Regions from separate parts of the Shewanella sp. QJM3NY_23 genome, predicted to be linked through region 1. Evidence: riboswitches for the same ligand, from Rfam matches in the RefSeq annotation. Region 1 holds a riboswitch; the other holds the start of a gene.
The links. A riboswitch is a leader RNA that binds a small molecule or an ion and turns the genes downstream of it on or off. The one in region 1 is predicted to bind cobalamin.
Positions count from the first base shown of each region.

Region 2: linked by a shared signal. The riboswitch ahead of AC0VXX_RS13410 (TonB-dependent receptor) and the one ahead of AC0VXX_RS14320 (ABC transporter ATP-binding protein) in region 1 are both predicted to bind cobalamin.

Region 1 is NZ_CM149657.1:3,217,458-3,233,162, reverse strand. It holds gene AC0VXX_RS14350 (sll1863 family stress response protein) at 233-520, shown strand; gene AC0VXX_RS14345 (IS256 family transposase) at 637-1,839, opposite strand; one part of gene AC0VXX_RS14340 (IS3 family transposase) at 1,892-2,715, opposite strand; one part of gene AC0VXX_RS14340 (IS3 family transposase) at 2,715-2,967, opposite strand; gene AC0VXX_RS14335 (sll1863 family stress response protein) at 3,084-3,497, shown strand; gene metH (methionine synthase) at 3,734-7,456, opposite strand; gene AC0VXX_RS14325 (histidine phosphatase family protein) at 7,784-8,389, shown strand; cobalamin riboswitch at 8,539-8,709, shown strand; gene AC0VXX_RS14320 (ABC transporter ATP-binding protein) at 8,863-9,657, shown strand; gene AC0VXX_RS14315 (FecCD family ABC transporter permease) at 9,657-10,721, shown strand; gene cobT (nicotinate-nucleotide--dimethylbenzimidazole phosphoribosyltransferase) at 10,760-11,788, shown strand; gene AC0VXX_RS14305 (adenosylcobinamide-GDP ribazoletransferase) at 11,850-12,617, shown strand; gene cobU (bifunctional adenosylcobinamide kinase/adenosylcobinamide-phosphate guanylyltransferase) at 12,614-13,141, shown strand; gene AC0VXX_RS14295 (cobyric acid synthase) at 13,161-14,711, shown strand; gene cobO (cob(I)yrinic acid a,c-diamide adenosyltransferase) at 14,821-15,498, shown strand.
Region 2 is NZ_CM149657.1:3,019,213-3,034,917, forward strand. It holds gene AC0VXX_RS13405 (GDSL-type esterase/lipase family protein) at 41-652, opposite strand; gene AC0VXX_RS13410 (TonB-dependent receptor) at 869-2,842, opposite strand; cobalamin riboswitch at 2,943-3,159, opposite strand; gene AC0VXX_RS13415 (cation:dicarboxylate symporter family transporter) at 3,513-5,441, shown strand; gene AC0VXX_RS13420 (hypothetical protein) at 5,472-5,681, shown strand; gene AC0VXX_RS13425 (CLCA_X family protein) at 5,691-6,470, opposite strand; gene AC0VXX_RS13430 (acyl-CoA dehydrogenase) at 6,577-8,814, opposite strand; gene AC0VXX_RS13435 ((Fe-S)-binding protein) at 9,266-10,009, shown strand; gene AC0VXX_RS13440 (lactate utilization protein B) at 10,019-11,398, shown strand; gene AC0VXX_RS13445 (LutC/YkgG family protein) at 11,400-11,969, shown strand; gene AC0VXX_RS13450 (LysR substrate-binding domain-containing protein) at 12,133-13,026, opposite strand; gene AC0VXX_RS13455 (peptidylprolyl isomerase) at 13,269-13,547, shown strand; gene mgtE (magnesium transporter) at 14,283-15,638, shown strand.

The DNA.
Region 1 (15,705 bases):
AATTACTCATTCAATGAGTTTTAAAGGAGACGCAATGTATTTAAATGCTCCCTTCTCTATCCCATCTGCAAGGTTATTTTCGAATATCCTTTTATCTGTAAAAGTTAGCAATTTCTGATATCTCTGTTAATTTCAAATCAAAAGTATCATCGAGTTTATAAACGTAATATGAAGCAATTTATTCTGCTTCTTATCGTTATTTATAATTATTTTTATCGTGAAGGAGAACGCTATGAGTATGAAACAAGCATATGAAAAGAAATTACGGGCTCAATTGAACGAATGGAGCGCAGAGATAGATAAGCTCAAAGCCAAAGCAGACAAGGCTGAAGCCGAGGCTCAAGTTGAGTATTATGAAAAAATTGAAGAGCTACGGACAATGCAAAGGGATGTCGCTAATAAATTAATCGAACTCGAAGAGTCTAGTGATGATGCTTGGGAGGATATTAAGGCGGGTATCAATAGTGCGTGGGATTCACTCGATGGAGCACTGAAGTCAGCGGCGCAGAGATTCAAATAAGCGCAGGTGTTCGTTTTATCTGCACTTCGACTGGTAATCCTCCCATTTTTAACTGCAATTAAAAATAGAAGTTAGGCAGCCATCGAGGCCGTTCAAAATTCTGTGTCAGGCTAAGTTTAAATCTCTAGCACGCTGTCTAAACGTCCTTCAAAATAAATCGCTAATTGAGATAAACAAAGGCTCCAATTGTGAATGGGCATTGTCCATTTATTCGATGCGTTCAATATGCCAGTATAAAGTAGCTTCAACAAGCTATTTTCATTAGGAAAAGCGCCTTTAGTTTTGGTTAATTTCCTAAATTGACGATGAACTGCTTCCACCGCATTGGTGGTGTAAATCACTTTTCTGATGTGCTCTGGATACTTAAAGTAGTGCGATAAATTTTGCCACTTTCGGCGCCATGATTTGATAACTAATGGGTAAGCATCCCCCCATTTAACCTCCAGCTCATCTAACGCTAACTCCGCCGCTTCCTTGCTCACAGCGCGATAAACACACTTTAAATCGGCCATGAACGCTTTCTGATTTTTCGAGGCGACATACTTCATTGAGTTGCGTATTTGATGAATAACGCACAGCTGCGTCTCTGTGTTGGGGAAGATACTGGCGATGGCTTCAGGAAACCCTGTCAGACCATCAACACAGGCGATAAGGATATCTTTTACACCGCGATTATTAAGATCGGTCAGCACAGATAACCAGTAATTAGCCCCTTCATTTTCAGATAAATGCAGGCCGAGTATTTCTTTTTTACCTTGCATATTAAGGGCTAGTAGGGTGTACACCGCCTTGCTGATATAACGCCCGTCCTCTTTGACTTTGTAATGTATCGCATCGAGCCAGACAATCGGATAATGGCTGTCTAGTGGGCGCTGTTGCCAAGCCTTAAGTTCAGGAATGAGTTTGTCTGTGATAGCGTTAATGGTCGCGTTAGAGACATTAATGCCGTACATTTCTTCGACGTGCTGATTGATGTCACGGTAGCTCATCCCCATGCTGAACATCGACAGCACTTTGCGATCGATTTCATCGGTGAGCGTGGTTTGATTCTTTTTAATCAACTGAGGCTCAAAAGAGCCATTTCTATCGCGAGGTGTGTCTAACTCAAAGCTGCCAGAGGGATGCTTAATCGTTTTAGCCATCTTACCATTCTTGCGATTAGGCTGTTCATCCTGGGCCAAATGCTGCTCAAGTTCGGCTTGCAAGGCAGCTTCGGTAAGTTGTTTAATCAATGGGCCAAGAATACTGTCTTTGCCTGTGAGGCTTTTACCGGCTTGAAGATCTTTAAGGGCTTGTTCAAAGTTAAAAGGTTGAGTCATGTGTCATTCCTGTTTTTGTACAGTTTACTGAAATGACACAGAATTATGAACACTACCCAGCCATCAGTGGTGGCCTGCCGTTATTAGCTTTATGTGGTCTTTCATGATTGTAAAACCATAACCACTTAGTTGCATAGTCCTGCACCTCTTTAATTGATTCGAACAGGTACTTGCTGAGCCAACTGTACCGAATTGTTTTGTTATGTCGTTCGATATAAGCGTTTTGTTGTGGATTACCTGGTTGAATATATTCAATTCGAATATTCTGGCATTTAGCCCACGTTGTAAACTCAGTACTGATAAACTCAGGGCCGTTGTCACAGCGAATAACTGTTGGCTTAGCTCGATACTCAAATACCTGCTCTAGCGCTCTAATAACCCTTACAGCAGGAAGTGAAAATCCTGGTTCAATCACTAAAGCTTCACGCCGATAATCATCTATGACATTAAATAATCGGTAATTTCGACCATCTGATAACTGGTCATGCATAAAGTCGACAGACCATACTTGGTTAGGTTTTATCGGCTCTTTTAGTGGTTCCGGTGCATTTCGTTTGAGTCGACGTCTTGGACGAATACGCAGGTTCAGCGCTAGCTCACAGTAAATTCGGTACACTCGCTTATGATTCCATGGCTTGCCTTTTACATTACGTAAATAATCGAAGCACAGACCGAAGCCCCAATCACTTTCATCTTCGGTCAGCTTAATTAGCCAATTTGAAATCTGTGTATTTTCCGCCGATAATTTTGCTTGATAACGAAAGCATGTCTCACTGATAAAGAAAGCCGAGCAGGCCTTACTAATACTGATGTTGTGGTTAGCCACCGCAAACTGAGCGAGTTCTCTTCGCTCACAGGGCTTTACCACTTTTTTGCCATAGCTTCCTGAATGATTTCAGCTTTAAGACGCTCTTCTGCGTACATTTTTTTAAGTCGCCTATTTTCATCTTCTAGCTCTTTCATCCGAGCCATGAGTGATGCATCCATTCCCCCATATTTAGCACGCCATTTATAAAACGTTGCACTGCTCATACCGTGCTCTCGGCAAAGCTCAGGTGCGGGCGTACCAGCTTCAGCTTGCTTCAAAATCGTCATAATTTGACTATCCGTGTACCGCGACTTTTTCATATAGAACCTCCTGCGTTTAACTTACGAGAAAACTCTACTTTTAACAGCTGTTATTTTTCGGGGGGATTACCGTATTAGCCGCCGTAATGGGGATTTTACCGTTGAGTTATGTGCCAATGAGTTATGCACAGACCGATAATGACAAGGCGAGTGAAAAAACTTCGATTGAAGATATTAAGAAAGAAACCCAAGAGATGCTCAAAACGATTGGTGCATACAGTGCCGATAAGCGAGATAAAGCGGTGGAAGAAGTCAAAGCGAGCCTTGATAAGTTAGATAAGCGCATCGATGCGTTAGAGGCGAAGACAGATAAAAATTGGGATGAAATGAGTGCAACCGCGCGCCAAGATGCCCGCGAAAAGCTCAAAGCACTTCGTAAGCAACAGAATAAAGTTGCCCAGTGGTATGGCAGCATGAAATCCAGCTCAGCCGATGCATGGGATGAAATGAAACAGGGGTTCTCTGATGCCTATAAAGATTTGGAGAAGTCTTGGGAAGAAGCCGAAAAAGAGTTTGAGTCTAAAGAATAACTTGGCTTAAATAAGGTTACTTTACCCACCCCACAATTTGTTCGTGGGGTGGGTTTCTCACCCATCTAGATGATGGACTTGCGTCTGAGGCTCTAGTGGGCTTCCGATCCATAACAGATGCGACTTACCTCGGCCGTAAGGCCGTATGGGTTAGTGAGGCGAAGCCTCAGTACTAATGTTCAAACGAAGTTTGGGTAATCAAAGGAGTCAAGGTGATGACTCCACATCACTCCCCGTTAAACATCATAATCCAATACTGGTGCTAGCCAGCGTTCGGTTTCCTCGATACTCATTCCCTTACGTGCGGCGTAATCTTCCACCTGATCGCGGCCAATATTGGTCACGCCAAAGTAGCGTGATTGTGGGTGAGCAAAATACCAACCAGATACCGCGGCGGTGGGGAACATGGCGTAGCTTTCGGTGATATTAAGTCCAATGGTTTCATTTGGCTTAAGTAAGTCCCATAACAAGCCCTTTTCGGTGTGATCTGGGCAGGCGGGGTAACCCGGTGCTGGGCGAATACCTTTGTATTTTTCGCGAATGAGTGCCGTGTTATCGAGATCTTCATCGGCGGCGTAGCCCCAAAACTCTTTACGTACTCGCTCATGCATGCGCTCGGCGAAGGCTTCGGCCAGACGGTCGGCTAAACATTTGAGCATGATGGCGTTGTAGTCATCGTGGTTGGCTTCGAAACGGGCAATATGCTCGTCGATACCATGACCTGCGGTGACGGCAAAACCGCCCATGTAGTCGGCCACGCCTGAGTCTTTAGGGGCGACAAAATCAGCCAAACAAAAGTTATCGTTGCCTACGCGCTCTATCTGCATCCGCAGGTGGTGGGTCGTCATCTCCACTGTTGTGCGGGTTTCGTCGGTGTAGAGCTCAATGTCGTCATGGTTAACGGTATTGGCAGGGAACAGGCCGATAACGGCTTTGGCGGTAAGCCATTTTTCGTCGATGATCTGCTTAAGCATGGCTTTGCCATCGGCGAATAGCTTACGGGCTTCTTCACCGACCACCTTGTCGTCCAAGATTTTCGGGAAATGGCCATGCAGTTCCCAGCTACGGAAAAACGGGGTCCAGTCGATACGCTCGACTAAGTCTTCCAATGGGTAGTCATCGAACACCTGACGCCCTAGTTGATTAGGGACAAATGGGGTGTAATTGGCCCAATCGTGCTGGCAGCGGTTGTCGCGCGCGGCGGCAATGGGGATGATCTGTTTGCGTTTTTCTTGTGAGTTACGCTTGTCGCGCATCATCTGATATTCATCATAGGTGGCATCGATAGTGGCTTGACGCGTCTCATTGCTGATAAGTTTCGATACCATAGGCACGGCGCGTGATGCGTCGGCAATATAGATGGCGCCCGTTGGGGCGTGGGGCGCGATTTTAACCGCGGTATGAATTTTCGAGCAGGTCGCGCCGCCAATGATCGACGGGATAGTAAGCCCCGCCTTATGGAAGGCTTTAACGTTGTGCACCATCTCATCGAGACTCGGGGTGATTAAGCCTGACATGCCGATGATATCGACATTTTCCGCCTTGGCGACCTCGATGATCTTCTCAACGGGGACCATCACCCCAAGATCGATCACCTCATAGCCATTACAGGCCAGCACCACGCCGACGATGTTCTTACCGATATCGTGCACGTCACCTTTAACAGTGACCATCAAGATTTTACCGTTAGACTGACCTTCGACTTTTTCCAGTTCGATATAGGGGTTTAAGTAGGCGACCGCTTTTTTCATTACTCGCGCCGATTTGACCACTTGGGGCAAAAACATCTTGCCCGAACCAAAGAGATCGCCGACCACGTTCATGCCATCCATGAGCGGCCCTTCAATCACATCCAGTGGCCGAGTCGCCTGCTGTCTTGCTTCTTCGGTGTCTTCATCGATAAAGTCGGTAATGCCTTTCACTAGGGCATGGGCAAGACGTTTGCTCACCTCCCAGCTGCGCCACTCTAAATCTTCTTTCTTAGCCACTTGGCTGCCATCACCGCGAAACTTCTCGGCGACCTCAAGTAGTTGCTCGGTGTTATTTGAATCTGCCACTGGGCAGGGCAGGTTTTGCACTACCGCTTCAACGCGCGCTTTTAACTCGCTGTCGATATCGTCATAAATCGCCAGCTGACCCGCGTTGACGATACCCATGTCCATCCCCGCTTGAATCGCATGATAGAGGAACACGGCATGAATCGCCTCACGCACCGGGTTGTTACCACGGAATGAGAACGACACGTTCGATACCCCGCCCGAGATCATCGCGTGGGGTAGGGTGCGTTTGATCTCACGCGTGGCTTCAATAAAGTCGACAGCGTAGTTGTCATGCTCGTCAATACCGGTAGCAATGGCAAAGATGTTGGGGTCGAAAATAATATCTTCTGGCGGGAAGCCCACCTTATCGACTAACACCCGATAGGCGCGGGTACAGATCTCGATCTTACGTGCCTTGGTGTCTGCCTGACCTTGCTCATCGAACGCCATGATGATGGCCGCGGCGCCATAACGTTTAACCAATTTGGCGTGGTGAATAAATTGCGCTTCGCCCTCTTTCAACGAGATGGAGTTGACTATGCCTTTGCCTTGAATGCACTTAAGGCCTGCCTCTATCACCTCCCATTTAGAGGAGTCGATCATAATCGGCACCCGGCTGATATCGGGCTCAGAGGCGATAAGGTTAAGGAATTTCTGCATCACCTCGACGCCGTCGAGCATGCCTTCATCCATGTTGATGTCGATGATCTGGGCGCCGTTTTCTACCTGCTCACGTGCGACGCTGAGGGCGGTTTCATATTCGCCATTTTTGATCAGCCGTAAAAAGGCAGCCGAGCCGGTGACATTGGTGCGCTCGCCCACGTTCACAAACAGCGAGTTGGCATCTATGGTCAGTGGCTCAAGCCCCGACAAGCGGCAAGCCACTGGGATGTCGGGCAGCGCTCGCGGCGCATGGGATATAACCGCCTCGCGAATGGCGCTAATATGGGCCGGTGTACTACCACAGCAGCCGCCAATAATGTTTAAAAAGCCCTCTTGGGCCCACTCACCAATAACGCTTGCCATCTCTTCGGGGCTTTCATCATAGCCACCAAACTCATTAGGCAGCCCCGCATTGGGGTGCGCCGACACATAACATTCGGCAATTTTTGACAACTCTTGCACGTAGGGGCGTAGCTCTTGCGGGCCAAGGGCGCAGTTAAGGCCAATCGACAGTGGCTTAACGTGGCGCAGCGAGTTGTAAAAAGCTTCGGTGGTTTGCCCTGTGAGGGTGCGGCCCGAGGCATCGGTGATGGTGCCTGAGATCATGATGGGCACGCGCAGCTCAAGCTGTTCAAATACCGTTTCTATAGCAAACAACGCGGCTTTGGCGTTGAGGGTATCGAAGATGGTTTCCACCATGATGATATCGGCGCCGCCTTTAAGCAGCGCCTCAATCGACTCAATATAGGCATCGACCAGCTCATCGAAGCTGACATTACGGTAACCGGGATCGTTAACATCTGGGCTAATCGAGCAGGTGCGGTTGGTGGGGCCAAGTACCCCGGCAACATAACACGCGCGCCCCGTTTCTGCGCTGACTTCATCGGCCGCGGCGCGGGCAAGGCGTGCACCTTCAAGGTTAATTTCAACAGACACCTCCTGCATCTCGTAGTCGGCCATGGCGATACGAGTGGCGTTAAAGGTATTGGTCTCGATGATATCGGCGCCAGCGAGCAGGTACTGTTTATGGATATCTTTGATAATGGCTGGCTGAGTCAGTACCAGCAGATCGTTATTACCTTTGACATCGCAGGGCCAGTCTTTAAAACGCTCGCCGCGAAAGGCGGCTTCCTCAAGCTTATGATCTTGGATCATGGTGCCCATGGCACCGTCGAGGATTAAAATACGTGATTCGAGCTGCTCGGTGATCTGCGCTGTTATCTGTCTTATTGGGGTAACAGGGGGTCGGGTCGCCATAAAATTCTACCTATATCCTACTCGATGCATGTTCACTACTGCCGATGCAGTGCGACGAGGGTGTGATCACCCTGCTATTATTTTTAGATGTATAAACGTATAGACGTCTATAGCAATTGCTATAGTAAGCGACTTATTAGGCTTAGGGCAAGTCAAAAGAGTATCAGTTTTCCCCCTCGTTAGCCCAGTGGCTTATAGGCTGTCGCTTAGCCTGTGGGTGATGTTTGTTTTGGCGCAATTGCAGCCGCGGGGCAGTGTGACCCATATTGCATTGGCGCGCCGTCTCGGCGTATGCTGCCACGGCATGACAAATATCAAGGTAAGCCAATGACACAAACGATTTTTTATTTAATGCGCCATGGTCAGTGCGAGGGCGGTAATGTGCTGCGAGGCCGAAGCGACCTGCCTTTGAGTGAGCTGGGATTTGCCCAGATGCAACTGGCCAGTGCGACTAAATTACCCGAGACGATAGATGCGCTGGTGAGCTCCCCCTTAAGCCGCTGCCAAGTGTTTGCCGAGTATTATGCCAATAAACAGCAGTTACCTTACTCAGTTGAAGCGGGTTTGATGGAGATTGATTTTGGCCGCTGGGACGGTGAGGCGCTTGATACCTTGTTTGCTGAGCATAGCGAGGCGCTTAACGCCTACTGGCAAGATCCTTGGCGGGCGCCATTGCCAGGCAGTGAGCCGCTAGATGTCTTTGAGCAGCGGGTCGAGACCTGTATCGAGCAAGTGTTACATAGACACAGTGGCAAAACCCTGCTGCTTGTCACCCATGGTGGGGTTATCCGCCATTTGATGGGGCTGGCGCTGGGGATCCGCGGCGAAGTGGGCTTCTATACCCAGTTAAGTCTCGATTATGCCAGTGTGGTTAAGTTAAGCCACTTGGTCGATAACGATGGTAAAGGCTATTGGCGCTTACATTTGGGTTAATGCCTAAGCTCAGTGCGCGTTAGTTATCAGCGTTTGTCGTCAACCAGCGCGGCAAATACAAAAGGTGGTTTGCCTCTTAGGGGAAATACCGCATAATAGCCAACAATTTTAGGTGTCTAGCATACAGATGACGCCGAGCGTAAGGTGTTGAGCAGCGACTCACTTAACGTGGGTCGAGTAACTCAAACTTAATAGGGAATTGGGGAGTGACCTAAGGTCATCAGCCCAAACTGTGCCCGCAACTGTGAGTGTGTTGAGTAAGGCAATTGGCCTTGTCTGCAACCACAAGTCAGGATACCTGCCTTACGCTATAGCCTAATGACTCAAGCGGGTGACTTGAGGGAGCTAAAGATGAACAACCGACTTGGGGCGTTAGCCCCGCTTGGCAGCGGCAGGTCGACACCTGCGCGGTCGCAACACACTTTACCCTATTACTTTGCGGCTTGGATGATGAGCCTGTGACGTCAATCCCTATGGCGTTATCTGCCCAACACCTTAGTTGGCACGCGGGCGAGCGCGCCATTTTGGCTGATGTCAGTGTCGAACTGCCCCAAGGCCAAATGCTGGGGATCATCGGCCCTAATGGCGCCGGTAAATCCACCTTACTGCGCTGTCTATATCGTTATTTGACCCCAAGCCAAGGGGATATCACCTTATTTGGCCGAGCGGTGGGCGACTTTTCGGCGCGATCCTTTGCCCAGCAAGTGGCGGTGGTGCTGCAAGACACGCCGCACCATTTTGACATGACCACGGCGCAGCTGGTGGCGCTAGGGTTGACGCCCCATAAGGGGGCGTTTTCGCTCACCAGCGACCAAGACAAGCACGATGTGCGCCGCGCCTTAGCCACAGTAGGTTTAACCGCGTTGGCCGACCAAGGGTATGAGCAACTTTCTGGCGGCGAGAAACAACGGGCGTTAATCGCCCGCGCCATAGTGCAAAAGCCCAAGCTGTTGATCCTCGATGAGCCCACTAATCATTTAGATATCCGTTATCAAATACAGATCTTAGAGCTACTGCGTAGCTTAGAGATGACGGTGGTTATCTCGATCCATGACCTTAATTTAGCCAGCGCCCTGTGTGACCAATTGCTGCTGCTCGACCAAGGCCACGCAGTTGCCCAAGGCCGCCCCAATGAGGTGTTGACCGAGCAGCGTATTGCAGAGGTCTTTGAGGTGTGCTGCCAAGTGAGCCCGCACCCACAACACGGTAATCCGCAAATTAATTACTTTTATGGCTACCATAATGTCACCCAAGGGGAGACGCCATGATGCGCTCGTCCGGATTATCGGCCAGCGAGCGCCTTTGGCGCGGCCTGCTATTGGTCACAGGGTTTGGGGTATTAAGCCTAATGACGCCGCTGTTAGCCGCCAGTTTTGGTGCGGCGCATATCGACTTTAACCAAGTGGTCGATGTGGTGCTGGCCACCCTTGGCGGTGAGCGTCCAAGCAGCGTCACCGCCCGCATTGTGATGGAGCTGCGGATGCCGCGCATCGTGCTGGCGTTTATCGCCGGTTTTGGTTTAGCCATCGCCGGCGCCGTGCTGCAAACTGTGACCCGCAATCCACTGGCCGACCCTTATCTTTTTGGCATCTCTTCTGGCGCCTCCTTTGGTGCCGTAGTGGTGCTTACCCTGTTTGGCGGTGCGGGCGCGCTATCGAACGCCTTATCCATATCATGGCTTGGCAGCGTCAGCCTGCCGATGGGCGCCTTTATTGGCGCCAGTCTCGCAGTGCTGATGGTATTGGCCTTGTGCGGCCGCGCCATGAGCACTCAAATCGAGCGCATGCTGCTTTCTGGGGTGGCGATCTCCTTTATGTTTGGTGCGCTTACCAGTTTATTACTCTATTTTTCGGGCCCTCAGGCGGCCGCCTCTGTGCTGTTTTGGAGCTTGGGCAGTTTTGCCAAGGCCAGTTGGTCTGGCTTGGGGCTGCCCTTGTTGGTGGTGGCAGGCGCAACTGTGATCATATTGCTGTTTAAACGCCAGATAGTTGCCATGAAAGCCGGTGATGAAACCGCCCACACTTTAGGGATCGATGTGCAGCGCCTGCGCCTAGCCATGTTGCTTTTGTGCTCGTTAATCACAGCCGTGCTGGTGGCTAACTGTGGCGGAATCGGCTTTGTGGGTTTGATGATCCCGCATATGGTGCGCCTGTTGCTGCCTGGTCGCTTCGCCTTGTTGACCACAGGGTTGGTGGGCGGGCTGTTTATGATCTGGGTCGATGTATTAGCCCGTTGCTTGCTGAGTTACCAAGAGCTACCTATCGGCATTATTACCGCGGTGATCGGCAGTGTGTTTTTCTTGTTTATTTTAGGCAGCAAGCGCCGCGGCTAAAGACGAGGCCAGCTGCAGACCCGTTAAGGATATAACCCATGTTTAGCGTAACGCCGGTGAACCACCAATTTGATGGCGAGATTCAGCAAAAAATCGATTGTAAAACCAAGCCATTAGGCGCATTGGGCCGACTCGAACCCTTGGCGCTGCAAGTGGCGCAGGTGCTGGGGGCAACGTGCCCGACTATTAAGCAGCCTAAGCTGCTGGTGTTTGCCGGCGATCACGGTATTGCCAGCGCGGGCGTGTCGATTGCCCCTAGCGAAGTGACCACCCAGATGGTGCTTAATTTTCTGCATGGCGGCGCGGCCATCAATGTGTTTTGTGCCCAAGCAGGCTTTGCGATGGAGGTGATCGATTGTGGTATAGCCCATCCAGTTACAGGCCATGAGGCACTTATCGATCAGCGCCTTGGCGCCGGCACGCGCGCGTTTCATCTCGAGGCGGCCATGTCAGCTTCCTGTGTTGAGCAAGGCTTTGCTATGGCGAAGGCGCGGGTGGCCTTGCATCATGACAATGGTACAAATCTCATTGCTTTTGGCGAGATGGGCATTGGCAATACCTCCTCGGCGGCGGCGATTATGGCGGCGCTCTTACCTGTGGATGTCGCCGCTTGTGTTGGGCGCGGCACTGGTATCGACAGCGAAACCTTGCAGCGTAAACAGGCCTTAATCACTCAAGCCATACAGCTGCATCAAGGGCAATTAAACACACCACAGCAGATATTGGCGGCGCTGGGCGGCTTTGAAATTGTGCAGATGACCGGTGCCATGTTGGCGGCGGCCGAGCTGAAAATGCTGATCTTGGTCGATGGCTTTATTGCCACCACAGCCGCATTACTGGCGGTGACCATCGCCCCTGCGGCGCGTGATTACATGATTTTTGCCCATCAATCAGATGAGGCTGGACATCAGTTGATGCTGCAACATCTGCAAGCTAAGCCGCTATTACAGTTAGAGATGCGTTTAGGTGAAGGCACTGGGGCGGCGCTGGCCTTACCATTAGTGCGCGCTGCTGCGGCGTTTTATAACGAGATGGCGAGCCTGCAAGATGTTGGCATCGCGATTTAATCCATTTAACCAGCGATTTAGAACATTGCACTAACAGGGCAAGCGGACGGGAGTGAAGCTGATGCTGCATAAAGAGTTAAGCCTATTTTTGATTGCCATGGGCTTTTTTACCCGCATTCCTATGCCTCGCTGGGTCGAGGTTAACGGCCAGCGGCTCAATCAGGCGAGCCGTTACTTTGGCTTGGTGGGCGTGCTGGTAGGGGCGATAAGCGCGCTGGTTTATACGCTGGCCAGCATGGTGCTGCCCAGCAGCGTTGCCATCATCTTGGCGATGGTAACCAGTGTGCTGGTGACTGGCGGCTTTCATGAAGATGGCCTCGCCGATACCGCCGACGGTTTTGGCGGTGGCTGGACGCTGGCAGATAAGCTCAACATCATGAAAGACTCGCGGGTCGGCACCTATGGCGTGTTGGCCTTAGTGTTTGCGCTGTTGTTTAAGTTTGTGCTGCTCAGCGAAATCGCTCTGTATCAGGCCGATTTAGTGGCGGCGGCGCTGATAGTGGCCCATTGCCTTAGCCGAGTCGTGGCGGCGTCGCTGATTTTTTCTGAGCCTTATGTGCGTGAAGATGCCAGCAGTAAGAGTAAGCCGCTGGCACAATCGCAAACCGTCAATGAGTTGCTGATATTACTGGCCAGCGGAGTGATCACCTTATGGGTGGCGGGCATCGCCAATGCGCTGAGTTTGTGCGCCTTGCTGTTGCTGGTGCGTTATCTGCTTATCCGCGGTTTTAGGCGTCAAATTGGTGGCTACACGGGCGATACCTTAGGCGCGGCGCAGCAGGTGGCAGAGCTTACCTGTTACCTGTTTATCTTGGCCATCACCCTATGATCCATTTGGTATTAGGTGGTGCGCGCAGTGGTAAATCCAGCCATGGTGTGGCGTTGGTATCGCACTATGTTGCCCGCGGCGCCGAGGCGTTATTTATCGCCACTGCCCAGGCCTTTGACGATGAGATGACGGCGCGGATTGCACGTCATCAAGCCGAGCGTGCGGGCGATGAGATTGCGTGGCGCATGCTTGAGTGTCCACTGGATTTAAGTGAATGTTTGGCTCAGCAGGCTCACGCTAAGCAGGTGATCTTAGTCGATTGTCTTACTTTGTGGCTGACCAATCAGTTGCTCAGCGACGAGCACGACTGGCCGCAGGTGAAGGCGCAGTTGCTGGCAACCCTTACGGCGCTCCCGGGCGATGTTATTTTAATCTCCAATGAGGTGGGCAGCGGCATAGTCCCAGCCGATCCCTTGAGCCGGCGCTTTGTCGATGAAGCCGGTTGGTTGCATCAGGCGATAGCGGCCCTTGCCGATGAGGTAACCTTAGTCACCGCTGGCCTGCCGATGCGCTTAAAGGGATAAGCAATAAGATGATGAGACGATGAGTCAATCCAATAACAATGCTATGCAAAATAAAGCCGTGGCCAACGTCTTGATGGTGCAGGGCACCACATCAGATGCGGGCAAGAGCACCTTAGTGGCTGGCCTGTGTCGTTACTTTGCCCGTAACGGGGTCAAGGTGGCGCCCTTTAAGCCGCAAAATATGGCGCTAAACAGCGCGGTGACCGCCGATGGTGGTGAGATTGGCCGCGCGCAGGCGTTGCAAGCGGTGGCCTGTGGCTTAGCACCGCACACCGATTTTAATCCTATTTTATTAAAGCCAAGTTCCGACACCAGCTCGCAGGTGATAGTGCAAGGTAAAGCCCTTTCCCATATGGACGGTCAAGCCTATTTTGGCAAAAATGCCGCAGGGTATCGCACCAAGGCGATGGCAGCTGTGCTCGACTCGCTATCAAGGTTAACGGCGCAGTATGAGCTCGTCATGGTCGAGGGGGCGGGGAGCCCTGCAGAGATCAATCTACGTGAGGGCGACATTGCCAACATGGGCTTTGCCGAAGCGGTCGATTGCCCGGTTATCTTGATCGCCGATATCGATAAAGGCGGCGTGTTTGCCCATATCGTTGGTACCTTAGCCTTGTTGTCCGACTCCGAGCGTGCGCGAATTAAAGGGGTGGTGATTAACCGTTTTCGCGGCGACATTAGCCTGCTGCAATCGGGATTAGATTGGCTAGAAGCTGAGATCAATAAACCTGTATTAGGGGTACTGCCTTATCTAAATGACCTTTATCTGGACGCCGAAGATGCCCTAATGGTCGCGCCGCAAAAATCTACTCACCCTAAGTTTAAGGTGTTGGTATTGGTGTGGCCGCGCATTAGCAATCATACCGATTTCGATGCCTTGCGCTTACACCCTGATATTGAGTTTAGTTATTTAACCGTCACATCTGCGTTTGATGGCACTGCGCCCCAAGCAGACCTGATTATTTTACCCGGCAGCAAGAGCGTGCGCCAAGATTTAGCGACTATGCTGGGTAATGGCTGGGACACATTGCTGCAAACTCATCTTAGGTATGGCGGCAAGGTCATTGGGATCTGCGGCGGCTATCAGATGCTGGGGCTGGCCATTGACGATTCGTTAGGTGTCGAGGGCGAGGCCGGCGAGAGTGAGGGGCTGGGGCTTTTGCCGCTGGTCACCGAATTAACCGCCACTAAGCGTTTGGCGCAGGTATCGGGCGTATTGAATTTGCTAGGCGAACAAGCCAAGGTGAGTGGGTATGAGATCCACTGTGGTCAATCCCAACATTTAGGTCAGGGGCAAAGCCTACTGCGTCTGCGCGCCGATGATGGCAATCATGGGGTTGATATCGAAGATGGCTATTTATCCGCCGATGGGCAGATATTGGGCACCTATCTGCATGGCATTTTTGATCAGCCCAAGGCGTGCCAGCTACTGCTGCGCTGGGCGGGAATGACCCACGCCCCCGCCATCGATATCGATGAGCTTAGGCAGCAACAGTTAGATCGCTTAGCCGATATGTTGGCCGAAAATATGGACATGGATAAGCTGCAGCAGCTTATCGCTGGCGTCTAAGCCCAGTATAAAATGAGCCCAATATAAGTAAGGTGAGCTGAGTATTAGCTTTAAAAATTAACCCAATTACAAGCCGTTACATCACGGCGATACCACACAAGAGACAAAGATGATGACGGATATTAACAAGGGTGAAAACAATCACCAGAGCAGCACTGATAACAGCCCTGAGCGCGATCACGACAGCAGAGAGCAGGATAAAGCCGAGCGTCATAAGGCGCGCCAACAAAAAGTGAAGGCGGCGGTCGATGCCAAAATTGCTCAGGCGCAAACGGAAAAGGGCGTGCTGTTAGTGTTAACCGGTAACGGCAAAGGCAAGTCAACAGGCGGCTTTGGCAATATTACCCGCGCAGTGGGTCACGGCAAAAAAGCCGCCGTGGTGCAGTTTATCAAGGGCAATTGGCCCTGTGGTGAACGCGCCGTATTAGAAAAAGTCGGGGTTGCGTTTCATGTTATGGGCACAGGCTTTACCTGGGAGACACAAGATAAAGCCAAAGACACCGCCGCGGCGCAAAGCGCTTGGGAAGCGGCCGAAACCTTGCTTAAAGACGACAGTATCGACATTATTTTACTCGATGAGCTGACCTACATGGTGAGCTATCACTATATTGAGCTCGAGCGCGTCCTTGAGGCACTTAAAAATAGGCCGCCGATGCAGCATGTGATCATCACTGGCAGGGCGTGCCATCGCGCCATTATTGAGTTAGCCGATACTGTGAGCGAAGTGCAGCCGATAAAACATGCCTTTGAGGCCGGAGTAAAAGCGCAAATCGGGTTTGATTATTAAGTTAGAGAGATGTTTGGACTAGTGAATTAAAGGCTAAGGTACTTTTGCCCCAAAGTGTGCTGGTCTTGGAATGAAGAACGATGACATTTGTTTGAGTAGCGGCTGGCTGTATTTTCATTTATTGAAAGTGTTGAAGGTCGAACCTTCACTGTTATTAATCGCCTGTCCGCCGGGGAATGTGCAAGCGCTCTTTTGGCTCGGTGAGTG
Region 2 (15,705 bases), 200 kb from region 1:
ATAAGCAAAATTGACTACTTACAATCTCAACATCGCCCGCTCAAATAGCTCCCGCCTGCTGTAAACGTTGATGCAGATGCTCAGCCAACTGACGATAACCGGCATTATTGAGATGAATCGCATCAGATTTTAGCTCGCTCGATTTAAGTAATTCTGCCAGTTTGTCTTCAATAAGGAGTAAGCCATATTGCTCACTTAAACGCTTGTAGAGACTAGCAGGTGTCAGCCAAATCCCTTTTTGAGGCACAGCAATTAAAACAATGGCAATATCACGCTGCTGGGCTTGCTCAATCATTTGCGCTAAATTTCGCTCAACTTGCTGCTCACTCATATTACGTAAAAAATCGTTGCCGCCTTCCAGCAATAACACTAAATGAGGTTGGGTGGCATCTAACACCTGTGCAAATCGCTGCGCCCCTTCGCCGCTGGTTTCGCCAGAAATGCCAGCATTGACCACCTCAAGGCCGGTTAAGTTAGCCAGAACACTGGGATAATCGGCTCCGGCACTGGCGCCTACGCCTTGGGTGAGGCTGTCGCCAAAGGCCAAAATACGCCCATGCTGCGGTAATGTTGCTAACGTCTCGCCCTTTTGAGGCAGTAGCCAGGCCAGCAACACGATGGCGATACCCAAGAGTAGCCATTTTAATTTCATCTTTTAACTCCTTGTTTATCGCTTTGCCACTCACAAGACTAAACTGTAATGATTAAGTCTGGCTTAATCAATTTAAGGAGCTGTTAAGCCTGAACCTCACGAGTAATGCTAGCGCTAGCATACACTTACGATAAAATTGCGGCCATAAAAAAGCCAATCAGCAAACCTGATTGGCTTTATCTTACTTTAAGTCACTTGGCGTGCACGCATTACCGCTTAAAAGCGGTAGCTCGCGGTTAAACGCAGCGCGCGGCCAGTCCCCGAATAATAACCGTTGCCCCATGCACTGTAATAACCTGCGCTAACATACTCTTCATCAAGCAGATTATCGACTCGCAAGCTGGCTAACCACGAGCCGCCAGTATAGTTAAGCGCGACATTGGTGAGCAGGTAATCCGCTAGCTTAGGATCAACATTGGCGTTGTCGCCCTCGATAAAGCGCTCCCCCGTATACAGACCTTCAACAAACAGTTGCACATGTTCACTGATATCGTAACTGATATAGCCACGACCCGAATGCTTCGCCACCCAAGAGAGTGACTTACCATCATTAACGCCATCGGTAAATTCGGCATCAATGTAGTTATATTCAAGCCCCAGCAGCACCTGCTGCATAACTTGCCAATCCCAATCTAAACTGACGCCATAACGACGTGATGCATCGGCGTTCACGTTAGCACCAGGGAAACTGCCGCCAGTTGGGGTGTCGGCGCTAGGGTCGAATACAATTTCATTTTCTAGATCGAGGCGATAGGCACTCACTCGCAGTGTTTGCTGCGCTAGCGTCCAGTCCCACCCCGCTTCATAAGAACGGCCAGTTTGCGGCTTAAGCCCCTTCACATTGGCCGGGGTATAGGCTTGCTCATCAACCTTGGCAAAGCGGAAATTGTCGTCGGCGCGCAGGTAAAAACGCTGAGCGTCCGTGGGGCGATAGTTAATCCCAAGTTCAAATGCGTGGGCATCCTGATCCAGCTCAATGCCGTTAGCATAGGCGCTGGGGTCACGCAGATCGTCGGTCACCTCAGCATAACGACCACCCACAATGTAACTCACACTTTGAGTCAGAGGCACTGTGGCTTGCACATAGGCACTGGCCTGCTTTTGCACGTTTTCACGGCCACTGCTAAACACTGACTCACCGCGGCTTAAATCGAGCCCGGTCACTAGGGTTAACGGGCCGTTTTCAGTAGTAAAGTTAGCAGTCGCCTTAGGGTTAAACTCTAGTAATGAGCGGGTATCGCGGCGGTTACTGCCCCAGTTATTGAGCCCTGTGATTAAGGTGTCGGCATAATTGATATCCGCCCCAAGCTCCCATTGCTGATTGAGTTGACGCTGGTAGCCCGAACGCAGCGCCGTGGTCATCTCATGCAGATAACTGTCATAGGCACCTGGTGCGCTGGCATCTGATTGGCGTGGATCTTGTTCAATCTGCTCGAGGGTTAATGCGCCTGCCAATTCTCGACGGTTGTCATAGTAACTGCTTTCGGCAAAAAAGTGCTGCGCATCGTCTTGATACTGCAAGCGCCCTAATAACGATGAGGTTTCATTCGCGTTATGGTCGCGATAGTTATCCCCTTGGTTATAACTGGCCGCACCATAAAAACGCCAATTAGCGTTTATCGCCCCTGACACATCAACGTTACCTTCATAGGTATCAAAACTGCCCCCTGAAAGCTGCACGCTGCCACCACTGCCCTGTGGCGCTTTGGTGATGATGTTAATCACACCACCCACCGCCTGATCGCCATATAGCACCCCCGCACTCCCAGACATGATCTCGATACGCTCAACTTGATTAAGGGCAATGGCGCTAATGCTTGGGGCGGCAATATCAATATTGTTTAGTCGACGTCCATCAATCAAAATCAAGGTATTACTCGCCGCTTGGCTAGCACTAAAGCCCCGCAGTGCAAATACGGCTCCGGTGTTTGAATCGGAAATCTGTATACCGCTTTGACCGCGTAACACTTCGGTTAAACTCGTTGCGCCACTCATCTCAATCGCGGCGGCATCAATCACATTGACGTTAGCGGCAATATTGAGAGGGGTACTGACATTGCGACCAATAACGGTAATGGTGTCGTCGATATTGATTTGCGCAGAGGTGGCATTTTGCGCCGTCACTGAAAACGCAGAAAAACTAAATAAACCGCCAATTAACAGGGCGATAGCTGTAGGTTGTGTACCCATTTACCTTTAACTCCTAAAAGGGAAACGGGGCAAGAGGTCACGACTTCACGCCGCCGAATAGGCGATATGAGGTCGCATTTCGAGATCTGCCCGCCGAAATCTCAAAATCACCTTAAGGGCCGGTCTCCGGACTGAGGATAGGTATAAACCCAAACTGCGGTTGATACGACAAGACTGAGTTTTTTTAACGCTTAGTTATAGCAAGCGCACCCAGCTTTCACCTTTCACCGTTGCGGGGGCAGTGCCAGATTTTCACAGGCTTCCCGATTATCCCATTGCGACTGACGCAACTGGGCACCACAAAAGATTGACTCGAATTTGGTTACCTATAACGGCAATGCACAACTGTTATTCCATACAAAGTGGCATCGCCGTCAAGACCGCGGGCATTATAGACGTCTAAACGGATAAAAGTCTAACAAAGCATGTTAAGTCAGTGTCATACAAATCACCGCTCACATCTGCATACGACAGTAAGTCGTTTCGCCAACGATGTTAGTAATGATAATTTTTAACACAAATAAATCACCATACTGACAATAATCACTGTTAACCCTTTATCCTCCCTTGCTACAGACCCTATAATAAACAACCAGTAAGCGATTATTTACCCACCAGTCATTGTCGTCATCTAACCGGGCGTTATCGACTACTCAAATGGAATCAACCTGTGCTAACAAAACTGCGCGCGATGCAAAGCTCCACCCAGATGATAGTGGCCATGTTTATAGGCTTTGGCGTGGGCTTGTTTTTTGGCGAGTCCGTCGGCTGGCTCAGTAATATTGGCACCAGCGTCATTCTGTTAATGCAGATGACGGTGCTGCCCTTTATTTTGGTTTCTCTCATTGGCGGTATCGGCAAACTTAAGCGCACCACCGCCAGTTTAATTTTTAGCCGTGCCGGCGTCATCATGTTACTGCTGTGGCTTATGGGCTTAGTGCTGGTGGCCCTCATGCCGCTGTCATTTCCTTTTGTTGAAACGGCCTCTTTTTTCAGCACCAGCATTGTCGAGCCCACGACTCCTATCGATTACTTTAAGCTGTATATTCCGGCCAACCCGTTTGAGTCGATGGCGGCGGGCTATGTGCCTGCTATGGTGGTATTCAGTATCGCCATGGGGCTGGCGCTCATTGGCATGGAGGGCGAAAACAAACAGCTTATCATCACCTTTATGCATACCTGTAGCGAGATATTCTCTAAGATCACTCAGGCGCTGGTACGGGTCTTGCCGATAGGCATTTTTGCCATGTCGGCCTCGGCGGCGGGCACTATGGGAGTCGATGAATTTGCCAGTATGCAGGTGTATCTCATCAGTTATTTTGTGCTTTGTTTACTGCTCACTTTCTGGCTGTTGCCGTGGATCATCGCCTCACTCACCCCAGTGACCTATACCCAAGCACTGCGCATCGCAAAATCGAGCGTGGTCACCGCATTCGCGACCGGCAATATTTTTATCGTGATCCCTGTGATTGTCGACGAATGTAAGCAGATCATGCGCGAACATGAAAGTCTCAGCGATGACGCCGAAACCCTAATTGAAATTTTGGTGCCCATCGCCTTTACCTTTCCCAATATCGGTAAACTGACAGTCATTTTGTTTGTGCTGTTTGCCGGCTGGTTTAACGGCACTCCGGTGGACATTAGCGAACTTCCGTCACTGTCGATTAGCGGTCTGCTCTCTTTGTTTGGTAGCGTCTATGTCGCTATTCCTTTTATGTTGGACTTACTGCATCTGCCGCAAGATCTGTTTCAACTGTTTGTGATGTCAGGCTTTATTACCGGAAAATTTAACTCTATAGCCGCCGTTATGTACCTATTTGCCTTAACACTACTCACGGTATCCCTGTTTGAGCGGCGTTTAAGACTGCGCCCACCACAACTGCTGAAATTAAGTATTGGCGTCGTCGTAGGAGTCGCCTTGACCTTAGGGGTGAGCCGAGTGGGTATGGGCATGTTGATCCACAGCCCTGATGTCACCAGCGGCGTAATTGCCAATATGCAGGTGGCCGATAAAGTGCCGACTATCGTTAAAAAACAGTTTCCTGTCCTAGGCAAAACGCCAAGCGCCCCAATCGCCAATGTGCAAACCATCCGCCAACGCGGAGTATTAAAGGTGGGTTACATCCCCAGCAATGTGCCTTTTAGCTACTATAATAATGCCGCCCAATTAGTGGGATTTGACAGCGCAATGGCCAGTAAACTCGCCGAAGACTTAGGGGTAAAAGTGGAGTTTATTCCTTTTCATAAAGATCACTTGGCCGAGTCACTCAAGGCGGGCTTTTTCGATATTGCCATGTCAGGCTTAGCCATGGATATCAACCAAATGGATCAGCTGAGCTATGTTGACCCTGTGCTCAAATTAAATTTAGCTATCGCCACCAAAGACCATAAGGTCAACAGTTTTAAACGCAAACAATCGATTTTAACGCTGCAAAATACCACCATCGCCTATGTAGAGCACAGTGACATTATCGAAGAAGCCAAGGCCAACTACCCCAACCTCACCTTTGTTAAAATTGACGGTTATAAAACCTTTTTTAGGCAGAAGTCCGATAAATATGATGCGGTAGTGATCAGCGCCGAAGCCGGTTCAGCTTGAACCTTATTCTTCCCCGGTTACGGCATTGCCTTGCTCGAAAGTAAGGTGCAATATCCGGTGGCTTATGCGGTCGCCCAAGACAATCAATCGCTACTCAATTACGTCAATAACTGGCAGAAGCTACGCAAAGTCGATGGCCACCAGCAGCGGCTGTATAACTATTGGATGCTAGGCCAAGGCGCCATAGAAGATAAACCGCGCTGGTCTATCATTCGTGATGTCTTACATTGGGTCGAGTAATGAACGGCCTTATTGGCGCGCTAATGCTTCGCCTAGAGGTTCAAAATAGTTAAGCAATTGCTGAAAAATCTGCTCGCGGTGCACCAGATCAGGATAGCCTCCGCTGTTCGCGAGATCTGAATTTAAGGTTTCATCGACTAAGTAGGGGTTGTCGACCTCTGGATGGCTCTCAATACAGGCTTCAAAGGCCCGTGCCATCAACTCGGTTGGCTTAGCAAAATAGTAGCGCTGATACTGTTTATCTAAGGCAACGGCACGGGTCACAAAGTCGTGGCTGTCTTGGCCATCGGGACTTAATAAACAGGTTTGAAATACATGGGCTAAGCGCTGATTTAGCGGGTGGTTAATCGGCTCGACATCGGCTAACCAACAACTACTGGCAAAGGCGATACCAGCGGTGCGCACCTGATAGGCTTTCGGCGCAATATAATGGTCAAAGGCATGCCAAAACTCATGGGCAAGCGCCCCCGCGCCAGCATTTTTTGCCAGCGCTAACTCTCGGTGAGCTGGCATATAATGGGCTTGAACGCCCATTTGACCACCAGTGCCAAAGGCTAAGTTAAGGCTTTGGCGCAGCCCCATTGCGCAAGGCGGCAGCTTGAGCATAAAGGCCAGATCGGCAAAGGCATCAAAGATCAAATTGGCCGCCTTATGCTTTTCGTCGGTCTCAACCCAACTGCCAAGGCGAATATGATTAAGGCCAAAGACCTCTTTAATGTCATTAAAGCTGACCTGCTCACCACCGCGGTAATCGGGCCCTCGCCTTCGATAGGCTTTACGGCTTAACACTGAATATCCTTCACATAAAAATTAAATTGTAACAGCGATAGCGCCCAGTAAAAAGCCGCCCTAGTGGCGGCTTGGTATTAATGGCATGACAGGTTATAACAAGCCATTAATTTGCCAATTTCAACTCGACTCTGTCATCGACTAGGTTCATGTTGAAATCAAACTCATCGACACGGATCGCGCGCTCACGCTTGAGGTTATAATCTTGCAGCTGCTTATGTTCACCCGGGGTGATAACACCGGCATCAAGCGCGGCATCTAAGGTTAAGGCAAACTTCACGCCGCTTTTAAAGGTGCGTTGTTTCAAGCCCTTTTTCACCTTAGCCAGTAGCGGCAAACAAGCAATCTTGGCTAAATAAGCCTGCTCGTTAATGTAGTTACCATCGCCCGCTACAGGTTTAACTAGATGGGTTAATTGACGCTTAAAGCCAGTATTTAACTGCGCCTGATGAGCCAACTCGCGCACGAGATCATCGTTGATTTTCCTCATCTTAGGTGAGTATGTCACTGTGATGAGTTTCATCAATTGACGCGTCGGCGCCGATGGGAAGTTATCGAGGAAATCCAGCAAGGCTTTTTCTGCATTGCACAAGGCCCAGCGGGTCGCGTAATGGAAATACGGCGCGGCCTCAGCGCGGCTCGCGGCAGACACCTTCTGCTCGTAATAACGGATAGCAGCCATTGCCGCATACAGGTAGCTCATGACATCGCCCAAACGGGCAGACAACATCTCAGCCTGCTTGAGCTTGCCACCCAATACCAGTAACGAGAAATCGGCATACACCGCCAGCTTAGAGGCAAGCTTATGAACCGACTTTTCATATTCAATCACCTCACCCAAACCGGATGTCGCATTAGCTGTAAAAGGCAGCAAACCAAGGCGGAAGGCGCGCAAGCTATTGTTAACGCTATAACCCACCGTTTGCCTAAAGATACGATTAAATGTCTTATCGGCATCGGCGGCATCGCTATGAATCGACTCCACCATGCTTTGCAAATGGGGATGACAGCGCATCACACCTTGACCAAAAATCATCAAGTTACGAGTAAGAATATTGGCACCTTCAACCGTAATCGCGATAGGCTGCGCCACATAACCTGACGCTAAGGTATTTTGTGGGCCACGCTGAATCGCTTTACCCGCCTGAATATCCATCGCCGAGTTCAATACATCACGGCCGATCTCGGTCATATGGTATTTGGCTATAGCGGTAACAACCGATGGTTTTAGCCCAAGGCCTAGGCCTTCGGTGGTCAATACACGCATCGCCTCTTGCAGATAGGTTTTACCCGCGATATCGGCCAGCTTCTCTTGAATCCCCTCAAACTGACCAATGGATAGACCAAACTGCTCACGCACCGCGGCGTATTCAGCCGACGACTTAAATGCCGCCTGACTGACTGACACCCCAAGTGCGGGTAATGAAATACCACGCCCAGCGCCCAAACACGCCACTAGCATCTGCCAACCACGGCCGATATTTTGTTGGCCACCGATGATAAATTCCATCGGAATAAATACGTTCTCGCCGCGAGTCGTGCCGTTATAAAAACGGCATCCCATAGGATCATGACGATTACCCAGCTGCACGCCCGGATGCGACTTAGGAATAAGCGCACAAGTGATCCCGAGCATCTCTTTACCGCCGAGTAACCCTTGGGGATCATGCACCTTAAACGCCAAGCCTAATACCGAGGCGATAGGGGCCAGCGTGATGTAGCGTTTATCCCAAGTAACCGACAAGCCTAAGACTTGCTCGCCTTGGTACTCGCCCATAGTGACAGTACCGACGTCCGGGATCCCGCCCGCATCCGATCCCGCTTCAGGGCTCGTTAAGGCAAAACAGGGGATCTCTTGACCATTAGCAAGGCGTGGCAACCAGTAATCGCGCTGCGCATCGGTGCCGTAATGCATTAATAATTCGCCAGGGCCTAATGAGTTAGGCACCATCACGGTAACCGCAACCGCAGAGCTTTTAGCGGCAATGGTGGCCACAATGGTCGAATTAGCATAAGGACTAAATTCCAGCCCGCCATAGGCCTTAGGAATGATTAGAGAGAAAAACTTATTCTCTTTTAAAAAGTTAAGAATATTATCTGGCAGGTGAGTGCTATTTTGCAGCGCGAAATCATCGACCATTTCGATCAACTGCTGCACAGGGCCATCGAGAAACGCTTGCTCATCGGCAGACAGGCTGACCGCAGGTACAGCGCGCAGGGCGTCGAAATCTGGCACACCTTGGTAGATAGACCCTTCTAGCCACACATCCCCCGCATCGAGCGCCTCTTGTTCTGTAGTAGAAATACTCGGCAGTACTTTTTTAAATTTTGTTCTTATACTCATCTTCAGACTCATCCGACCATTTAATTTGTGTGCATTACGTCACAAAATTCGAAGGAGATCAAACATTCTGAGAACAAAAAAAGCCTTTATTTAACAGTTACAAGCGACGACGACGATTAAATATATGCCTTTTCAAAAAGTTACAGCTGTACGCTTAAATAAAAAAATTTAAACAGTCGTTTTATATTGTCGTTTGAAAACACCATTTATTGACCTAGCACATAGAAATTTTACCAATAAAAACAGTCGAACATAGACTGTTTCATTTATGAAAAAATGCCGTTTTATATTTACTAAATTAGCACTACTTATTGTAAGGATATACGCTTAAATTATCGGCACGAACAATTCCTGCAAGATGGGAAAGATTCATTGCTTGTGTAACGGCAACTCGAGCATCTCCTTGCCAGTACATAGGTTCCCATGCAGTCACTGAATAAGAGAGCGCTTCATGAAGATAGCACTGTTTATACCCTGTCTGGTTAATCAAATGATGCCCCACGTTGGTATCGCCACCGTTGAACTATTGGAAAAACTAGGTCATCAGGTGATCTTACCTAAAGGGCAAACCTGCTGCGGCCAACCAATGACTAACTCGGGTTGCTTTGACGAGGCTAAAAAAACCACCCTCAAACTGCTTAACGCCTTTAAAGGCGTCGAGTGCGATGCCATCGTCTGCCCCGCCGCTTCCTGCTTAGTGGCCGCAAAAGAAAATTTCCACGAATTTGACAGCAGCCCAGAAGCCCAAGCGGTGATCAACAAACTGTATGAATTGACTGAGTTTCTTCACGATGTAGCGCCTATCGGTGCCTTTAACAAGCCGTTTAACCACAAGATCAGCCTACAACTGAGCTGCCACGGCATACGTATGCTCGACTTAGCGACCCCCAGTGAGCAAATGGGGCCACGCATGAACAAAGTGGAAGCGGTACTTAAGGACATCCCTAATATTGAAATCGTCTACCCAGGCCGTCACGACGAATGCTGCGGCTTTGGTGGTACGTTTGCCGTCGATGAAGGCGCGGTATCAGCCAAGATGGGCAAAGATAAGGCGCAAGCACACGCTGAAACGGGGGCTAAATACGCAGTAGGATTCGATCCCTCATGCTTGTTACATCTAGATGGCATGATCAGGCGCCAACAGCTGCCAATCGAAACCTTACATATCGCCCAAGTTATTAACGCCGCGCTTTAGGAGTACATTATGTCTACGAGTCATACTACCGCCTCGCATGCGAAAAAAGCCGAAATATTTTGCCAAGATGAACCTCGCGTCGATTGGCACTCTAAAGCGTTATGGACACTGAGAGAAAAGCGCGATCGCGCCGCCGGTAGCCTACCCGAATGGGAACAACTGCGTCAGTTAGGGTCTGAGCTTAAGTTGCACACCCTTACCCATTTAGGCCAATACCTAGAAGAGTTTGAAAAAAACTGCCAAGCCAATGGCATTCAGGTGCACTGGGCTAAAGATGGTGTGGAACACAATCAGATAGTGCATAAGATTTTGGCCGAAAAGCAGGTCAAAAAACTAGTCAAATCAAAGTCGATGCTCACCGAAGAGTGTCACTTAAACCCCTACCTTGAAAGCCATGGCATTGAGGTGATCGACACCGACTTAGGCGAGCGCATTATTCAGCTTGCCAAACAACCACCGTCACACATTGTGGTACCTGCTATCCACCTTAAGAAAGAGGAAGTGGGCGATCTATTTCATGACAAACTCGGCACCGATGCTGGCGCATCAGACCCGCTCTATTTAACCCGTGCGGCTCGCGCTCACCTGCGTGAACAATTCCTGTCGGCCGATGCGGCCATGACAGGGGTGAACATGGCCATTGCCGATAAAGGCGCTGTGGTGGTGTGCACTAACGAAGGTAACGCCGATATGGGCGCTAACCTGCCGAAGTTGCAGCTGCACTCTATGGGTATCGATAAGGTGGTTCCCGATCTCGACAGCGCCGCCGTGCTACTACGCACCTTAGCACGCAATGCAACCGGGCAACCGGTCACCACCTACAGCTCATTCTACCGTGGGCCACAGACTGACGGTGAGATGCACGTGATCATCGTCGACAACGGTCGCACCAAGATGCTGCAGGATAAAATTTTAGCCGAAGCACTAAAATGTATCCGTTGTGGTGGCTGCTTAAATACCTGTCCAGTGTATCGTCGCTCGGGTGGCTTTAGCTATAACTACACCATTCCCGGCCCTATTGGTATTGCCGTCGGCTCACAACATGACGCCACCAACTCTATGCCTTGGGCGTGTACCTTGTGTGGCAGCTGTACGTATGTGTGCCCCACTAAAGTGCCACTGGATAAGATTATTCACCACCATCGTCGCCTCAAAGCGCAAGCGAAGCAACTGCCTTACGGCAAGAGCAGCTACATGCCACTGGTAGGTAACTTTATGGCCAGCGAAACCATGCTCAACTGTTCGATGAGCGTTGCTCGCACCGCACTGCGGATCTTACCTGGCGCCCTATTAAAGCCTTTCTCAGGGGCATGGGGTAAATACCGCGAATTACCGGTCGCGCCAAACTCCAGTTTCGAAGCCTGGTTTAACAAAAATAGAGGTCAGTAATATGTCAAGCAAACAATCTATCCTGCAGGCGCTCAAAACCGTTGCCGTTGAGCCACAAGCGATGCCGAATATCGATGTGAGCCCCCGTATTGACGACGTTATTGGCCAGTTTGAAACCAATCTTGCCACTGTAGCGGGCACACTACACCGCCGCGAAGGGCTCGAAGGCTTACAGGCTAAAGTGGATGAGCTGATAGCTCAAGGCTTACAGGTGATCTCTACGGTTGAGGGGATCAAAGGCAATCGCGCCGTCCCTGATACTGCCCACGAACTTAAAGATATCGATTATGCGGTGATCCCGGGCGATCTGGCCGTCGCCGAAAATGGCGCCATTTGGGTTAATAACCAAAACCTAGGCCATCGCGTGACCCCCTTTATCTGCGAAAACCTGTTTTTGGTGGTCGAAGCCGATAAAGTGGTTGCCAATATGCACCAAGCCATCAAAAAGATTGGGTTAGATACGGGTGAGTTTGGCGTGTTTATCGCGGGTTCATCGAAAACCGCCGATATTGAACAAGCCTTAGTGGTGGGTGCACATGGGGCATGCAGTTTGAATGTCTATCTAGTTTAAGACCGCGGCGCGATGCGCCTCTGGGCTTGAATTAACAATTATCGGGTCAGCAATTGACCTTCGAGCCAGCTGCCATCGACGCCTTGTCGGTGGCAGTTTTTTATTTACTCGCACTTTAATCAACTATCTATTTAATCAACTATCTATTTAATCAACTAGCCGTTTAATCAAACAGCTTGCTGGCCTTATCTTGCATAAATTCAATAAACAGTTTGACCTTTAATGGTTGCTGACTACGTTGATGATACAGCAGGGAAATACGCCGCTGCTCGCCACGCCAGTCGGGCAACACCCGCTGCAACGCTCCGCTAGCTAATTCGGGTTTCACAAATAGCGATGGACCATACAAGATGCCGCCATCATCCACAGCAGCCTTAACCGCCCCATGCAGATCGCCAAGGGTCAACTTAGCCGGGCCTTCATAGTAAAAATCCTCTCCCTCGATATGTTTAAGTGACCAGTTAAACAGCGGCCACACTTTTATCAAGCGATGCACAGGCAATTGCACCGGATGAGTGATTCTAGGGGCTTGGTTCAAATAACCGCTTGAGGCAAACAAACCATAATCGAGCACCCCAAGCGATTTCGATACCCAAGAAGAGTCCGGCTGCGCGCCGCCAACGATGGCGACATCGACCCCTTCATCAATCAAATCTATGCTGCCGTTATCTTGGGTTATGTGCAGTTGAATATCGGGATAGGCTTTGGAAAACGCGTTAATCGTCTCGATAAAGATCATCGACACAATAGACACAGGCGCGGCGATACGTAAGGTGCCCTCGGGTTTATCTAGGCGCGCTTCGGCGCAGCTATCAAACTGGGCCACCACGTTTTGGTAGCGAGCAAATAGCGCGCTACCCTCTTCGGTCAAACGTAATTTACGCGTACTGCGCATAATGAGCTGAGTATCGAGCAGGGCCTCTAGCTTGGTCAGTTTACGACTGACGGTCGACACTGGCATGCCTAATTCTTTAGCCACTTGAGAAAAACCGCCTGCATTGACTAAATGCACAAACAGATGAATAAGTTGCAGCTCTGTACCAACACAACGCGCCATCGAGGCCAACCTTACGCTATAACATCATAATGTGGCGCGCATTATAGCAAATTCACTCGCGCCACACAGCATTGCAACGTGTCTGTGACGAATGCACCTGCGGTCATATTCACTACGGGTAATATTAAGGCGATGAATATCGCGGCGGTCATTGCTATAATTGCGCCACAAAACCGCAGCCAATTTGACTTTAAAGCCACAGTGGCTGGCGTTATCCTTTTGAATACAGATGAGTTTACATCATGGCAAGAACCGCAGCAGCGTTACACATTTTGGTCAAACACAAAGAGCAAGCCGAAGCGATCATGCAGCAACTGGCTAAAGGCGCTAAGTTTGATCTGCTGGCAAAGAAACACTCCACGTGTCCATCGGGCAAAAAAGGCGGCAGCTTGGGCGAATTTAAAAAAGGCCAAATGGTACCGCCGTTTGATAAGGTCTGTTTTAGTGGAGAGCTAATCACGCCCCACCTGGTGAAGACCAAATTCGGCTGGCATGTGGTCAAAGTGCTTTACCGCACTTAATCTCTAACAGCCCAAGTTCAGTGGGCTGCAAGCTTAATCTGCCAGTAGCTACGCGGTATTTGGATTACTAGCCAACCATTAAAAATCAAATGTTTACACACAGCGACTGACTCAATCGCCAGCTAAGCGCGCCGATGGATAACCTCAGTCGGCGCGGCGCCTCATCTTGTCATGCTCACCTCGAAGCGATTTATCTTACTGGATAAATCGCAGACGGCCCCATTTAGCGTAGCGGCTGCACTATCGCAGTACTATCGCCAGTACTAACCAAGCACTAACGCCTGTATTAGTGCCTGCACTATCCAACATTACCGGCCTAACATTTCCTGCCTATATTAACGGCGCGATACGCCTCTAAGCCAAGGTGGCTGCACCTTACACGCTCAACTTAATTGGCATAAAAACGAGCAATACTGTATGGTATTTCAACTGATTAGCTTAACCACCTTGCTCAGCAACGGCAGTAGCACAAGCATTAACACTGGCAGCAGTACAAACATTAGCCAGCGGCATACTTTCATCACAGCCATGCCCAACACGACAACTCACGTGCATGCCATAAATAGGTCGCCATCGCAGTCAACACGAAAACAGTAACCATTACGCTATCGGTTACCCCCTCAACTAGACTCACATAATGGCGACGACACTAAGCTCAGTAGCAAAGTGATTTTACCGACCTCGCAATGAAAACTGGATTTTAGCGCGACATTTACCCCACAGGAATAGGTCTCTATGACGCAAAAATTTCATCATCTGATCAACTCTCTCGATCAGGCTATGACGCAAAATGATAATGAGACAATACAGACCCTTTTAGCCAGCGCATCGGCCGCCGAAGTGGCCCGCGTGATTGAATCCTTGCCGCAGAAAGAACGTCTTATCTTGTGGCCCATGGTCCCCACTGCACTCTACGGCAAAATATTATTAGAGCTACACCCAGAGCTACGCCGTCCGTTGATTTCACAAACCGATGAAGATGAGCTTATCGCTAGCCTCAGCGCCATGCAGATGGATGAATTAGCCGATATCGACAGCGACTTACCCATCACAGTGATCTCGGCCATGGTGCAAGCCATGGACTCACAACGCCGCGAACGTTATGAGCAAGTCAAACACTATCCCGACGAAACCGCTGGCGGCTTAATGGATGTAGACATCACTGCCGTGCGCGCCGATGTCTCGATAAAAGCCGCCCTGCGATACCTGCGCCGCCTAAGGCAACGTGAAGGCACCTTACCCGATCACCTTGACAGTTTAATGGTGGTTGACCGTAACAACATATTGCTCGGTATCGTGCCGTTAAGTCAGCTAGTCTCTAACGAACTTGACCTTAGCGTGCGACAAGTGATGCTCACCGAAGTCACCAGCTTTACCCCATTTACCTCTGACACTGTTGTAGCGCAGGTGTTTAAAGATAAAGACCTTATTTCTGCCCCCGTGGTTGATGAGCAACATAAGCTTATCGGCCGTATTACCGTCGATGACGTCATTGATGTTATCCAAGAGGAGGCCGATAAAGAGGTCTTTTCACGCGCAGGCTTAAACAACCATCCCGATATGTTCGCTCCAGTGCTTCAAAGCTCGGCGCGACGTGCTATCTGGTTAGGCATCAACTTGTTAACCGCCTTTTTAGCCGCTTGGGTCATCGGCCTATTTGAAGCGTCAATTGAAAAAATTGTCGCCCTCGCCGTGTTGATGCCCGTGGTCGCAAGCATGGGAGGAGTTGCTGGCAGTCAAACCCTCACCATGGTGACTCGCGGCTTGGCGCTCAATCAGGTTAACAGCAAAAATATGCTTAAACTGATTGGCCATGAGTTTAGTATCGGCCTATTAAACGGCATGCTGTGGGCTGCTATTGTCGCCATCATCGCCTTTCAATGGTTTGGCGATTGGCAGTTGGGCTTAGTCTTTGGTTCGGCGATGATTATCGTCTTGCTGGCTGGCGTCTTGGCGGGCACTACCATTCCGCCACTGCTTCGCAAAATGGGGGTTGACCCCGCACTCGCCGGCGGCGTGGTGTTAACCACAGTCACCGATGTTGTTGGCTTTTTTGCCTTCCTCGGATTAGCGACGATCGTGATATTGTAGGTGATGTCACCTCACCTTGGGATGAAGGTTTGGCATTTTTTTACTTTGTTTGGGTAGTGATTGGCGG